2 regions of the Mycobacterium sp. URHB0021 genome follow, and region 2 is predicted to be linked to the other one. Evidence: riboswitches for the same ligand, from Rfam matches in the RefSeq annotation. Region 2 holds a riboswitch; the other holds the start of a gene.

Region 1 (5,744 bases), 4.0 Mb from region 2:
ACGTGCTGATCGTCGGAGATTCCCACGACGACGTGGAGTCGGAGAAACGCGTCACCGACTCGCTTCTGGACCGGCAGGTCGACGGGATGATCGTGGCACCCGCGGCCGGGTCGGAGCGGGTCACCCTCCCCGAAATCATCCGCACTGGAACCCCTCTGGTTCTGATCGACCGCGGTGTCGACGTCGGGAGCGATCAGGTCGTCCCGGAGAACTTCTCGTCGGCGCGGTCGTTGACCGAGCATCTGCTCGACCTCGGGCATCGTCGGATCGCCGCCGTACGCGGCCTTGCCGGGATCTCGTCCACGACCGAGCGATTCGCTGGTTACTCCGCGGCGCTCGCAGACCGCGGTATCGCAGTCGACGCCGCTCTGGTCCTCGACGGCGACTCCAACACAGATGTGGCGGAACGCGAGGTGCACTCGCTCATGTCGGGTGAGAACCGGCCCACTGCGCTGGTGTCCTTGAACAACTCCATGACCATTGGAACACTCAAAGCCATTCGTAGTGTCGGCTTGTCGATTCCAGCCGACGTGGCATTCGTCTGTTTCGACGACTTCGAATGGTCGGATCTCTTCGAACCCAAGCTCACCGCGGCGGCGCAGGACGTGGAGACGATCGGCGCCACCGCGGTCGAGTTGCTTCTGCGCCGCATTCGGGGACACAGTTCCGCGCCACAACAGATTCGCGTGCCGACGACGTTCCGCCATCGCAATTCGTGCGGATGCACTTGACGCTCACCGACAGGTCTTTCGATCACGCCGACAACGACCCCCGATTACTACCGAAGCGGACACCGACGGCGTCACCCAGGTGGCGCTGGGTACGGCATTCTGTCCGTCCGGAAGCACGGCCGGACCTGGCAATGCGGTGGGCCAGTGGGCCGCTGTCGACGCCGCCTGACCGTATGCGGATGCCCGCGAAGTCCGCGGCGGGCAGGTCGCCACGCTTCAGGATTGTGCGATTGCTCAAACATCCGGGCCGGTGTTTGGGCATTAACTGCTCGCGGCAGGTGCTCGCCAAGATCGATGATGGCAGTCGAACACCCGGCGATTCGAAAGGCTGGAAACCCAGATGAGCACGCGAAACGGCATCATCGGCGCTGTGCCCGCCACCCAGGTTCCCCGTTATGCGGGGAAGGGCACTTTCGCCAGGATCGCCGATATCCACGAGGTGTCCGACTACGACATCGCCATCCTCGGCGTTCCATTCGACGGCGGTACGTCCTACCGGCCGGGGGCTCGGTTCGGCCCGCTCGCGGTTCGTACGGCCGCCCGTACGCTGCGCCCGGGCTACCACGTCGAACTCGGGGTCGCACCGCTGGAACACGTCCAGGTGGTCGACGCCGGTGACGTCCCGGTCACCCCGTACGACATCGCCGAGGCCTGCCAGCAGATCCAGAACCACGCCGCCGACATCCTCGCCGGCGGGGACCGCCGCATCGTGTCGATCGGTGGCGACCACACCATCGCCCTACCGAATCTGCGTGCCCTGCATGCCAAACACGGGCCGGTCGCCCTGGTGCACTTCGATGCTCACCTGGACACCTGGGACACCTACTTCAACGCCCCGGTCACCCACGGCACCATCTTCCGCCGCGCGTTCGAGGAAGGGCTGCTGATCGAGGACCACTCGATCCACGTCGGCATCCGCGGCCCCATCTACGACCGGATGGACCTGGACGACGACGCCCGGATGGGTTTCAAGATCATCCGGGCCGGCGACCTGGACGTCATCGGCATCGACGCGGCAGTAGATGCGGTGCGCCGTCGAGTCACCGACGTCCCGGTGTACCTGTCCATCGACATCGACGTGCTCGATCCGGCGTTCGCCCCGGGCACCGGCACGCCCGAATCCGGTGGTCTGACCTCGCGTGAGCTCTTGAAGATGCTCCGCAAGATGACCGGGCTGAACATCGTCGGCGCCGACGTCGTCGAGGTGGCCCCGGCCTACGACCACGCCGAAATCACTTGCGTAGCAGCGGCGACGGTGGTCTTCGACATCGTCAGCCTGATGGTCGCAGGCGCCAACGCCGCTCTGCCGGTCAACGGCGAGGTTGCCGCAACGGCGTTGTAGACCTACGCTCAACCACAACTCAATATGCCGATGACACGCTGCGGGAGAACCTCCGTTCTGGAGGCGCCGTAGGAGCAACTTCCTCCCCGGGAATCTCTCAGGCCCAATACCGCGGTGTCGAGGCAACTCTGGAGAACAACGCAGATCCGTCGATTGCGTTTACCGAAGGGGAACAGCGCAGCCGCGCTCAATCTCTCAGGTTTCAGGACAGAGCGGGGAGGTGTCACCACCACTCGCGTCGAATAGTTCGGCGCCTTGAGACTGGAGTCACCTCGTGCCTGACGAGACCGCAACTCTCAATGACGACCACGGCTTTCAAGCTCGTCACATCGGCCCGGACCCTGGGGCGCAAGCTCGCATGCTGGACGTGCTCGGCTACCCGTCCGTCGACGCGCTGATCGACGCCGCGGTACCTGAGCAGATCCGCAATACCGACCGGATGGCGCTGCCCGCGGCGCGCTCCGAACTGCAGGTGCTCGACGCACTGCGTGCGCTGGCCGGCCGCAACCAGACGCGGGTCCAGATGATCGGCCTCGGCTACCACGACACCATCACCCCGGCGGTGCTGCGCCGCAACATGCTGGAGTCGCCGGCCTGGTACACCGCCTACACGCCGTACCAGCCGGAGATCTCCCAGGGCCGGCTGGAGGCACTGCTGACCTTCCAGACCCTCATCGAGGATCTCACCGCGCTACCGGTGGCCGGTGCATCGCTGCTCGACGAGGCCACCGCGGTGACAGAAGCCATCCTGCTGATGCGCCGGGCCAACAAGGCCGTGGCCGCCAATTGTCTTGTGCTCGACGCTGATTGCCTACACCAGACGCTCGCGGTGGTGCGCGGACGGGCCGCGGCGGTGGGCATCGAGGTGGTCGTCGCCGACCTGACCGAGACGCTGCCCGACGGTGCCGCCTTCGGCGTCGTCTTCCAATCCCCGGGTGCCAGCGGCGTGGTACGCGACCTCGCCCCGCTGATCGCGGCGGCCCGCGACCGCGGCATGCTCACCACCGTCGCGGCCGATCTGCTGTCGTTGACGCTGTTGTCGGCCCCGGGCGAGCAGGGCGCCGACATCGCGGTGGGCTCGGCGCAGCGGTTCGGTGTGCCGCTGTTCTTCGGCGGCCCGCACGCCGGGTACATGTCGGTCCGGTCCGGGTTGGAGCGAATGCTGCCAGGCCGACTGGTCGGCGTATCAGTCGATGTGGATGGCAAACCCGCCTACCGGCTCGCACCGCAGACCCGCGAACAGCACATCCGCCGGGACAAGGCGACCAGCAACATCTGCACTGCGCAGGCGTTGCTGGCCAATGTCGCCGCCATGTACGCCGCCTACCACGGCCCGGAAGGGTTGCGCGCCATCGCAACCCGGGTGCATGGTTACGCCATCGCATTGGCCAGCGGGCTGCGGGCTGCGGGCCACGAGGTCGTCCACGACCGGTTCTTCGACACCGTCATGGTGCGGGTCCCCGGCGGCGGCCAACAGATCGTGTCGGCCGCCGACAACGCGGGGATCAACCTGCGCCCGGTCGACGCCGACCACGTCGGTATCTCCTGCGACGAGTGCACCACCGCCGACGTGATCCACCGCGTACTCGAGGTCTTCGGTGCCGCACCCGCCGCGTCCGCCGCTGGTTCGGTCACGCTGCCGAACAACGTGATCCGGACATCGGACTACCTGACCCATCCGGTGTTTCACCGGCACCGCTCGGAAACAGCGATGCTGCGCTTCCTGCGCGAGATCTCGGACAAGGACCTCGCACTGGACCGCACGATGATCCCGCTCGGCTCCTGCACGATGAAGCTCAATGCCGCCGCCGAGTTGGAACCCATCAGCTGGCCCGGATTCGCCGGTATCCACCCGTCCGCCCCGGCCGAGCAGACCTCCGGCTACCTCGAGCTGATCGGCAACCTGGAGGGCTGGCTGGCCGCGATCACTGGCTACGACCGGGTTTTGTTGCAGCCCAATGCCGGGTCTCAGGGTGAGCTCGCCGGCCTGCTGGCCATCAGCGTCTATCACCACTCCCGCGGCGATCAGAACCGCGACGTGTGCCTGATCCCGCAGTCGGCGCACGGGACCAACGCGGCTTCAGCGGTGCTGGCCGGGATGCGCGTGGTGGTGGTCAAGACGGCACCCAACGGCAACGTCGACCACGACGACTTGGAGGCCAAGCTCGTCGCGCACAACGGACAGGTCGCCGCGATCATGCTCACCTACCCATCCACGCACGGCGTGTACGAGACCGACGTGCGCACCGTGTGCGAGCTCGTACACAACGCCGGCGGCCAAGTCTACGTCGACGGTGCCAACCTGAACGCCCTGGTCGGACTGGCCAGACCGGGCGAGTTCGGCGGCGACGTGTCGCATCTGAACCTGCGCAAGACGTTCTGCATTCCGCACGGCGGTGGCGGCCCGGGTGTCGGGCCGGTCGCGGTGCGGGCGCACCTGGCGCCGTTCCTGCCGGGTGATCCGGTGGGAACCGACGGGCCGGCCCCGGTGTCGGCGGCCAACTACGGGTCGGCGGGCATTCTGCCGATCACCTGGGCTTACCTCGCGCTGATGGGTCTGGACGGACTGACCGCGGCCACCAAGGTCGCGGTGCTGGCCGCCAACTATGTCGCCGCGGCACTGACCGACCGCTATCCGGTGCTGTACACCGGGGAATCCGGGCTGGTTGCCCACGAATGCATTCTCGACCTGCGCGAGATCACCAAGCGCACCGGTGTGACCGCCGAGGACGTCGCAAAGCGGTTGATCGACTACGGTTTCCACGCCCCGACGCTGTCCTTCCCGGTCAACGGCGCCCTGATGGTGGAGCCCACCGAGTCGGAAGGCATCGCTGAACTGGATCGGTTCATCGCGGCGATGATCGGGATCCACGACGAGATCGGCCGCGTCGACTCGGGGGAGTGGGCGGTGGAACACAGCTCGCTGCGTCAGGCCCCGCACACCGCCGAACAGGTCACCGACGCCGAATGGACACTGCCGTACAGCCGGCAATACGCGGCCTACCCGGTCTCCTCACTGCGGCTCAACAAGTACTGGCCGCCGGTACGGCGCATCGACGGGGTGCACGGTGACCGCAACCTGGCCTGCTCCTGCCCCGCACCCGAAGCGTTCCAGACCGTCACCACCGAGGCCTTCGAGGAGGCCATCCAGGAGGTTTACGCATGACCGCCAGCCACACCCCGGCTTCGCCGCTGCTCGACGAACACCGCTCGCTCGGTGCGACATTGACCGACTTCGCCGGGTGGGCGATGCCGCTGAAGTACGGCAGCGAACTGGCCGAACACCGCGCGGTGCGCGAGACCGCGGGGCTCTTCGACCTGTCCCACATGGGTGAGATCGCGGTCACCGGACCGCAAGCCGCCGAGGCGCTGGACTTCGCACTGGCCGGCGAGGCGTCCAAGATCCCCGTCGGGCGGGCCAAGTACTCGCTCATGTGCGACGCCGACGGTGGGGTGATCGACGATCTGGTGGTGTACCGGCTCGCCGATGAACACTTCCTGGTCGTCGCCAACGCGGGCAACGCTCCGACGGTGGCGGGTGAACTCGCCGGTCGGGCTGGACGATTCGACGCTGACGTCGATGACCAGTCCGCCGTCACGGCGTTGATCGCCGTGCAGGGGCCCGCTTCCGAAGCCATCGTGAGCTCACTGGTGCCCGAGGATCAGCGCGA
Region 2 (5,744 bases):
CGCGGAATCGGGCATCGGTGTCAGAGAGAAGTGGTATCGCCAGAATTGGATGTCAGTCGAGTTCAATCTGCTGTACCGCTGGCACACCATGATTCCCAGCCGCATGCGGGTCGGTGGCAAAGACCGTGACGTCAAAGACGTGCTGTGGGACAACGACTTGGTGACCTCCAACGGCCTCGCGGCACTGTTCGACGAGGCATCGAGGCAGCCTTGCAACGCGATCGGATTGCTCAACACCGACCCCTCGATGCTCGACATCGAAGGGAAGTCGATCGGCGTCGGACGCACGACCAAACTCGCCTCCTACAACGATTACCGGGTGCGATGTGGCTACCCCAGATTGACCTCATTGGAGGATCTCTCGTCGAATCCCACCGTGCGGGAGGCTCTTCGGAACTGCTACGGCCATATCGACAAGGTCGAGCTGTACCCGGGTCTGTTCGCCGAGGACATCCGGAAGGGCGGGCTGTTACCAACGCTGATGGCCACCATGGTGGCGGTGGACGCATTCTCGCAGTCGCTCACCAATCCGCTGCTCGCCCCGGGAATTTTCAACGAAGAGACGTTCTCCACAGCCGGAATGGGCGTGATCAGGTCGACGAGCACTCTGGCCCAGATCGTCAAGCGCAACATCCCCGGCGAGGCGCCGAATCCCCGGGTGGACTTCAACCAGGAACGGCGCTCATTCCGGTGGCGCCGTTAGCGGGGCCACCGCGGCCCGGCTGAACTCCTCGGCACCTCGAGCTGGTAACGCCCAGCTCCGGGCAGCTCGCCAATCGGCAGCGGGTGGCACTTCGGGTCTGGGCCAACAGCTCGGAGGACGTGGCCAGCGCGTGCCGATTCGAGTAGTGCACTACTCGCGACCCGACCCCACTTGGATTCCACAATCTCCATGCGTCCCGACCGGGACGGCATCCAGCATCAAGGACACCGAGGGGACACCTATGAGCGCGAAGTATCAAATCCAGAGCGGCGACACCCTGTGGGCACTCGCCGGGCGGTTCTACGGCGACGGGCGGCTGAATCCGGTGATCGCCGTGATCAACCATCTGGCCGACCCCGACGTCATCGTGGTGGGACAGGAGCTGGAAATCCCGTACGTCACCTTGCGTTACCACGTGCGAGCCGGTGACACGAAGAAGAAGCTGGCGCTGAAGTTCTACCACGACGCCGCGATGAGCGGGGTATACGAGATACCAAACGGGGCTGCGCAACGCGACCTGATCGTCGGCGAATGGCTGTTGATCCCCGATCTCGCCGAGGCCGGGCACCACACCGTCGTCTCAGGCGAGACCCTCGAGGGGCTGGCGGAGCGCTGGTACGGCGAAGCCCGGTTATGGACGATCATCTCGATCGCCAATCAGCTGCCGGACGGTGACCCAGCGCCGGGCACGGTGCTGATTCAGCCTCGGCTGAACCGCAAGTGCACGGTGGCCGCCGGTGACACGCTGTGGAAGCTGGTCGAGGACAATTACGGCGACGGCGGGGCGGACCGCACGTTCACCCTGGTGAACATGGTCGCCGCGGCCAACTTCATCGACGACCCCGACCACATCACCGTCGGTGAGGTGATCTACTTCCCGTCGTTCGAGCTCGGCGGTTAGGCGAACGCCTCGACCGGTGGGCACGAGCACATCAGGTTGCGGTCACCGTAGGCGCCGTCGATTCGGCGCACCGGTGGCCACACCTTGGGCCGGAAACCCTTACCCAGCGGGTAGGCCGCTTCCTCACGCGAGTACGGATGATCCCAGTCGGCGACCAGCAGGCTCTCAGCGGTGTGCGGCGCGCCCCTGAGCGGATTGTCCTCAACGGTCCATTCGCGCGCCCCCACCCGGTCGATCTCGGCCCGGATCGCGATCATCGCCTCGCAGAACGCGTCCACTTCGGCCAGGCTTTCGCTTTCCGTCGGCTCCACCATCAGCGTGCCCGCCACCGGGAAGCTCATCGTCGGAGCGTGAAAACCATAGTCCGCCAGTCGTTTCGCCACATCGTCCACGGTGACACCGGTGGCCTTGGTGATGCCGCGCAGGTCGAGGATGCACTCATGAGCGACCATGCCGTTCTCGCCGGTGTAGAGCACCGGGTAGTACTCGTCGAGGCGGCGGGCGATGTAGTTGGCGGACGCGATCGCGGTCAGCGACGCCGCACGCAGGCCCGCCGCACCCATCATCCGGATGTAGGCCCAGGTGATCGGCAGGATCGACGCCGAACCGTACGGTGCTGCCGACACGGCGTGCTTCTCGGGAAGTTCCTCGGCCAGCGGGTGACCAGGTAGATAGGGCGCCAGGTGTGCGCGCACCGCGACCGGCCCAACGCCCGGACCCCCGCCGCCGTGCGGAATGCAGAACGTCTTGTGCAGGTTGAGGTGGCTCACGTCACCGCCGAACCGGCCCGGACGCGCCAACCCCACCAGCGCGTTGAGATTCGCGCCGTCGATATACACCTGGCCGCCGACGTCGTGCACCGCGGCGCAGATGTCGGCGATGTCGTGCTCGTACACGCCGTGGGTCGAGGGGTAGGTGATCATCAAGGCGGACAATCGATCCGCGTGCTCGGTCACCTTTGCACGCAGGTCATCGAGGTCGACGTCGCCGTTCGCGCGGCAGGCCACCACCACGACGCGCATGCCGGCCAGCGCCGCGGACGCCGCATTCGTTCCGTGCGCACTCGAGGGGATCAGGCAGACATCGCGGTGCGGCTGGCCGCGCTCTGCGTGGTAGGCCTGGATCGCCAGCAGGCCGGCATACTCCCCCTGCGAACCGGCGTTGGGCTGCAAGGACACCCGGTCATAGCCGGTGATCCCGGTCAGCCAGGTCTCCACATCGGAGATCAGCTGGCGCAGCCCCGGCGTGTCCGCGACCGGTGCGAACGGGTGCTGGCGGGCGAACTCGGGCCAGCTGATCGGCTCCATTTCGGCTGCCGCATTGAGCTTCATGGTGCAGGAACCGAGCGGAATCATGCTGCGGTCCAGCGCGATGTCCTTGTCGGCCAGAGACCGTAGGTATCGCATCATCTCGGTCTCGGTGCGGTACTTGATGAACGCTGGGTGTGTCAGGAACTCAGATGTCCGCGTTTCGATTTCCGTGTGCACCGGCTCGGCGGCCGAAACCCCGAACGCCTCCAGCACGGCGCCGACGTGGGCATCGGTGGTCGCCTCGTCACAGCTGACGGAAACGTGATCGTCGTCGACGCGCCACAGGTTGATGCCCTTGGCCTTCGCCGCACTGATCACCTCGTCGGCGCGTCCGGGAACGCGGGCCAGCACGGTGTCGAAGAACGTGTCGTGCACCAGCGCATCCCCGAGCGCCCCGGCGAGCAATTCGGCGTGGCCGTGGACGCGGCGGGCGATTCCCGCCAGCCCGTCGGCGCCGTGATAGCTCGCGTACATGGCGGCCATCACCGCCAGCAGCACCTGCGCGGTGCAGATGTTGCTGGTGGCCTTGTCGCGGCGGATGTGCTGTTCGCGGGTCTGCAGTGCCAGCCGGTACGCCGGCGATCCGTCGGCGTCGACCGACACCCCGACGAGGCGACCGGGCAGTTGCCGGGCGTGTTTGGCTTGCACGGCGAGGTAACCCGCGTGGGGTCCGCCGAATCCCATTGGTACACCGAAGCGTTGGGTGCTGCCGAACGCGACGTCGGCGCCGAAGTCGCCGGGCGGGGTGAGCAACGTCAGCGCCAGCAGATCGGCGCCGATCGCCACCAGTGCGCCGCGCTCATGGGCCTGCGCAACCAGTTCCGCCCAGTCCGGCACCGCGCCGCCGGCCCCCGGCAACTGCGCGATCACACCGAACAACTCGCCGTCCGGCAGGCCCTGTCGCAGATCAGCGGTCACGATCTCGATACCGAGCGGCTCGGCGCGGGTGGCCAGCACCGCAGCGGTCTGCCGGTAGATGTCGGCATCAACCGCGAGCCGGTTCGACGGGCCGCGCACGGCGCGGTGCATCAGCGTCATCGCCTCGGCGGCGGCGGTTGCTTCGTCGAGCATCGAGGCATTGGCGACTTCGAGTCCGGTCAGGTCGGCGACCATCGTCTGGAAGTTGAGCAACGCCTCGAGGCGGCCCTGGCTGATCTCGGGCTGGTACGGGGTGTAGGCGGTGTACCAGGCCGGGTTCTCAAGGATGTTGCGCCGCAGCACCGGCGGGGTCAGCGTATCGAAATAGCCCTGGCCGATCATGGACACGGCGACCGTGTTGGCGTCGGCCAACGCGCGCAGCTCGGCGAGCGACTCCGCTTCACTGGCGGCCGGCGGCAGCTGATCCAGCCCCGGAGCGATTCCAGCGGCGGACAGTGCGTCGAGGATGCCGGCCGGCAACGCCTTGTCGGCCAGCTCGTCGAGCGAACCCACGCCGATCGCCTTCAACATGGTCGAGACGGCGTCGGCATCCGGTCCGATATGCCGGTCGGCGAAATTGGGTTGGTCGTGGTGGAACACTGGTGACATCTCCCGACGTGTAGGGCCCAGGAACTCGAGCGGGTACCGCTGGGTTCCTCCCCCTCTGTCGTCAACCCGCATCGGGCGCCTGAGAGATTCGGCCTGCGCGCAGCCTTTCCCCATGGGCGGGTAAGCGCGACGCTTACCGCTTTCCAGAGGCATCGTGGCCGAGCGCGGTCCCGGGTGCCTGAGAGGTTGACGGAGAGGTGTTGCTCCTTCGGCGTCCGTGACTGGCGGTCACGGAACTCTCCCGCGTAAGGGCGATGCTCGATTGATTCTACCGGTGAGCGGGATCACAGCACGAATAGGCCGCCGCAACGGCCGTCGACCCGCGGCGAACTGCAGCGACAAGTCTCAGCCGATCTTGCGGTCGCGGTGCTTACGTCGCGATGCCAGCTCGTCCTCCGGGGCGGTGATGGATTCGCCACCGTCGGCACGTTCGCCCGGGAAGTCGGCGATGGCGCCGGTCAATTCGCGCATCGCGCCCGAGACGGCGATGCCGAACACCCCCTGGCCGCCCTGCAGTAGGTCTACGACCTCTTCAGCGGAGGTGCACTCGTACACCGTCGTGCCATCCGAGAACAGCGTGATGTTGGCCAGGTCGCGTACTCCGCGCTGCCGCAGGTGATCGACGGCGACGCGGATGTTGTGCAGCGAAATTCCGGTGTCCAGCAATCTCTTGACGATCTTGAGGACCAGGATGTCCTTGAACGAGTACAGCCGCTGGCTGCCCGATCCGGCCGCGCTGCGGATGGAAGGCACCACGAGTGAGGTCCGTGCCCAGTAGTCCAGCTGCCGGTAGGTGATGCCGGCGATCTGACAGGCGCTGGGCCCGCGGTAGCCGACCAGTTCATCCGGCACCGAGTTGTCGGGGAACAGGCCGCCCTGCACGGGTTCGCTGGGCGAACTGGCGGCCGGTTCTGTGGGGCCGCTGGTGGCGGACAGATCCAGCTGCTCCTGTCGTGGCGTGTCTCCCACTCTCGAATCCTCTCGCCGATCGAACTCGCGTCTGTGACCTGCATGGGCGCACGTTTGCCAAGCTCGAATGTGTCGAGCATACGCTTCCCGCGGAGCCATTACTGCTCGTCGCGATCAAAGTATGGCTGCCCCGAACGTAGTTGAAAGAAACGCGCGCCGCGTGTCGAGAACGACGAGACGATTCCGTGACAAATCCGCTGGCTGAGCCGCGCACGAGGACCCCAGCGTCTCGGGTTTCTGTCTAAGTCGCCTTGAAATCGTCGGGCGACACGCTGTCGAGAAACTCTTTGAACTTCTCGACCTCGTCCTCGCGGACTGCACCGGCCGCCTCGTC

What was found. Region 2 has a riboswitch for glycine ahead of gcvP (aminomethyl-transferring glycine dehydrogenase). Riboswitches for the same ligand answer to the same signal wherever they lie in the genome.
Region 1: linked by a shared signal. The riboswitch ahead of gcvP (aminomethyl-transferring glycine dehydrogenase) and the one ahead of gcvP (aminomethyl-transferring glycine dehydrogenase) in region 2 are both predicted to bind glycine.

The regions. Positions count from the first base shown of each region.
Region 1 covers NZ_JBSRZT010000002.1:230,045-235,788, reverse strand. Annotated here, with positions in the region: gene ACVWWN_RS03235 (LacI family DNA-binding transcriptional regulator) at 1-731, shown strand, start outside; gene speB (agmatinase) at 1,072-2,073, shown strand; glycine riboswitch at 2,105-2,195, shown strand; gene gcvP (aminomethyl-transferring glycine dehydrogenase) at 2,432-5,239, shown strand; gene gcvT (glycine cleavage system aminomethyltransferase GcvT) at 5,236-5,744, shown strand, end outside.
Region 2 covers NZ_JBSRZT010000002.1:4,279,680-4,285,423, forward strand. Annotated here, with positions in the region: gene ACVWWN_RS23370 (peroxidase family protein) at 1-703, shown strand, start outside; gene ACVWWN_RS23375 (LysM peptidoglycan-binding domain-containing protein) at 945-1,604, shown strand; gene gcvP (aminomethyl-transferring glycine dehydrogenase) at 1,601-4,441, opposite strand; glycine riboswitch at 4,487-4,596, opposite strand; glycine riboswitch at 4,597-4,695, opposite strand; gene ACVWWN_RS23385 (MerR family transcriptional regulator) at 4,787-5,410, opposite strand; gene ACVWWN_RS23390 (bifunctional nuclease family protein) at 5,652-5,744, opposite strand, start outside.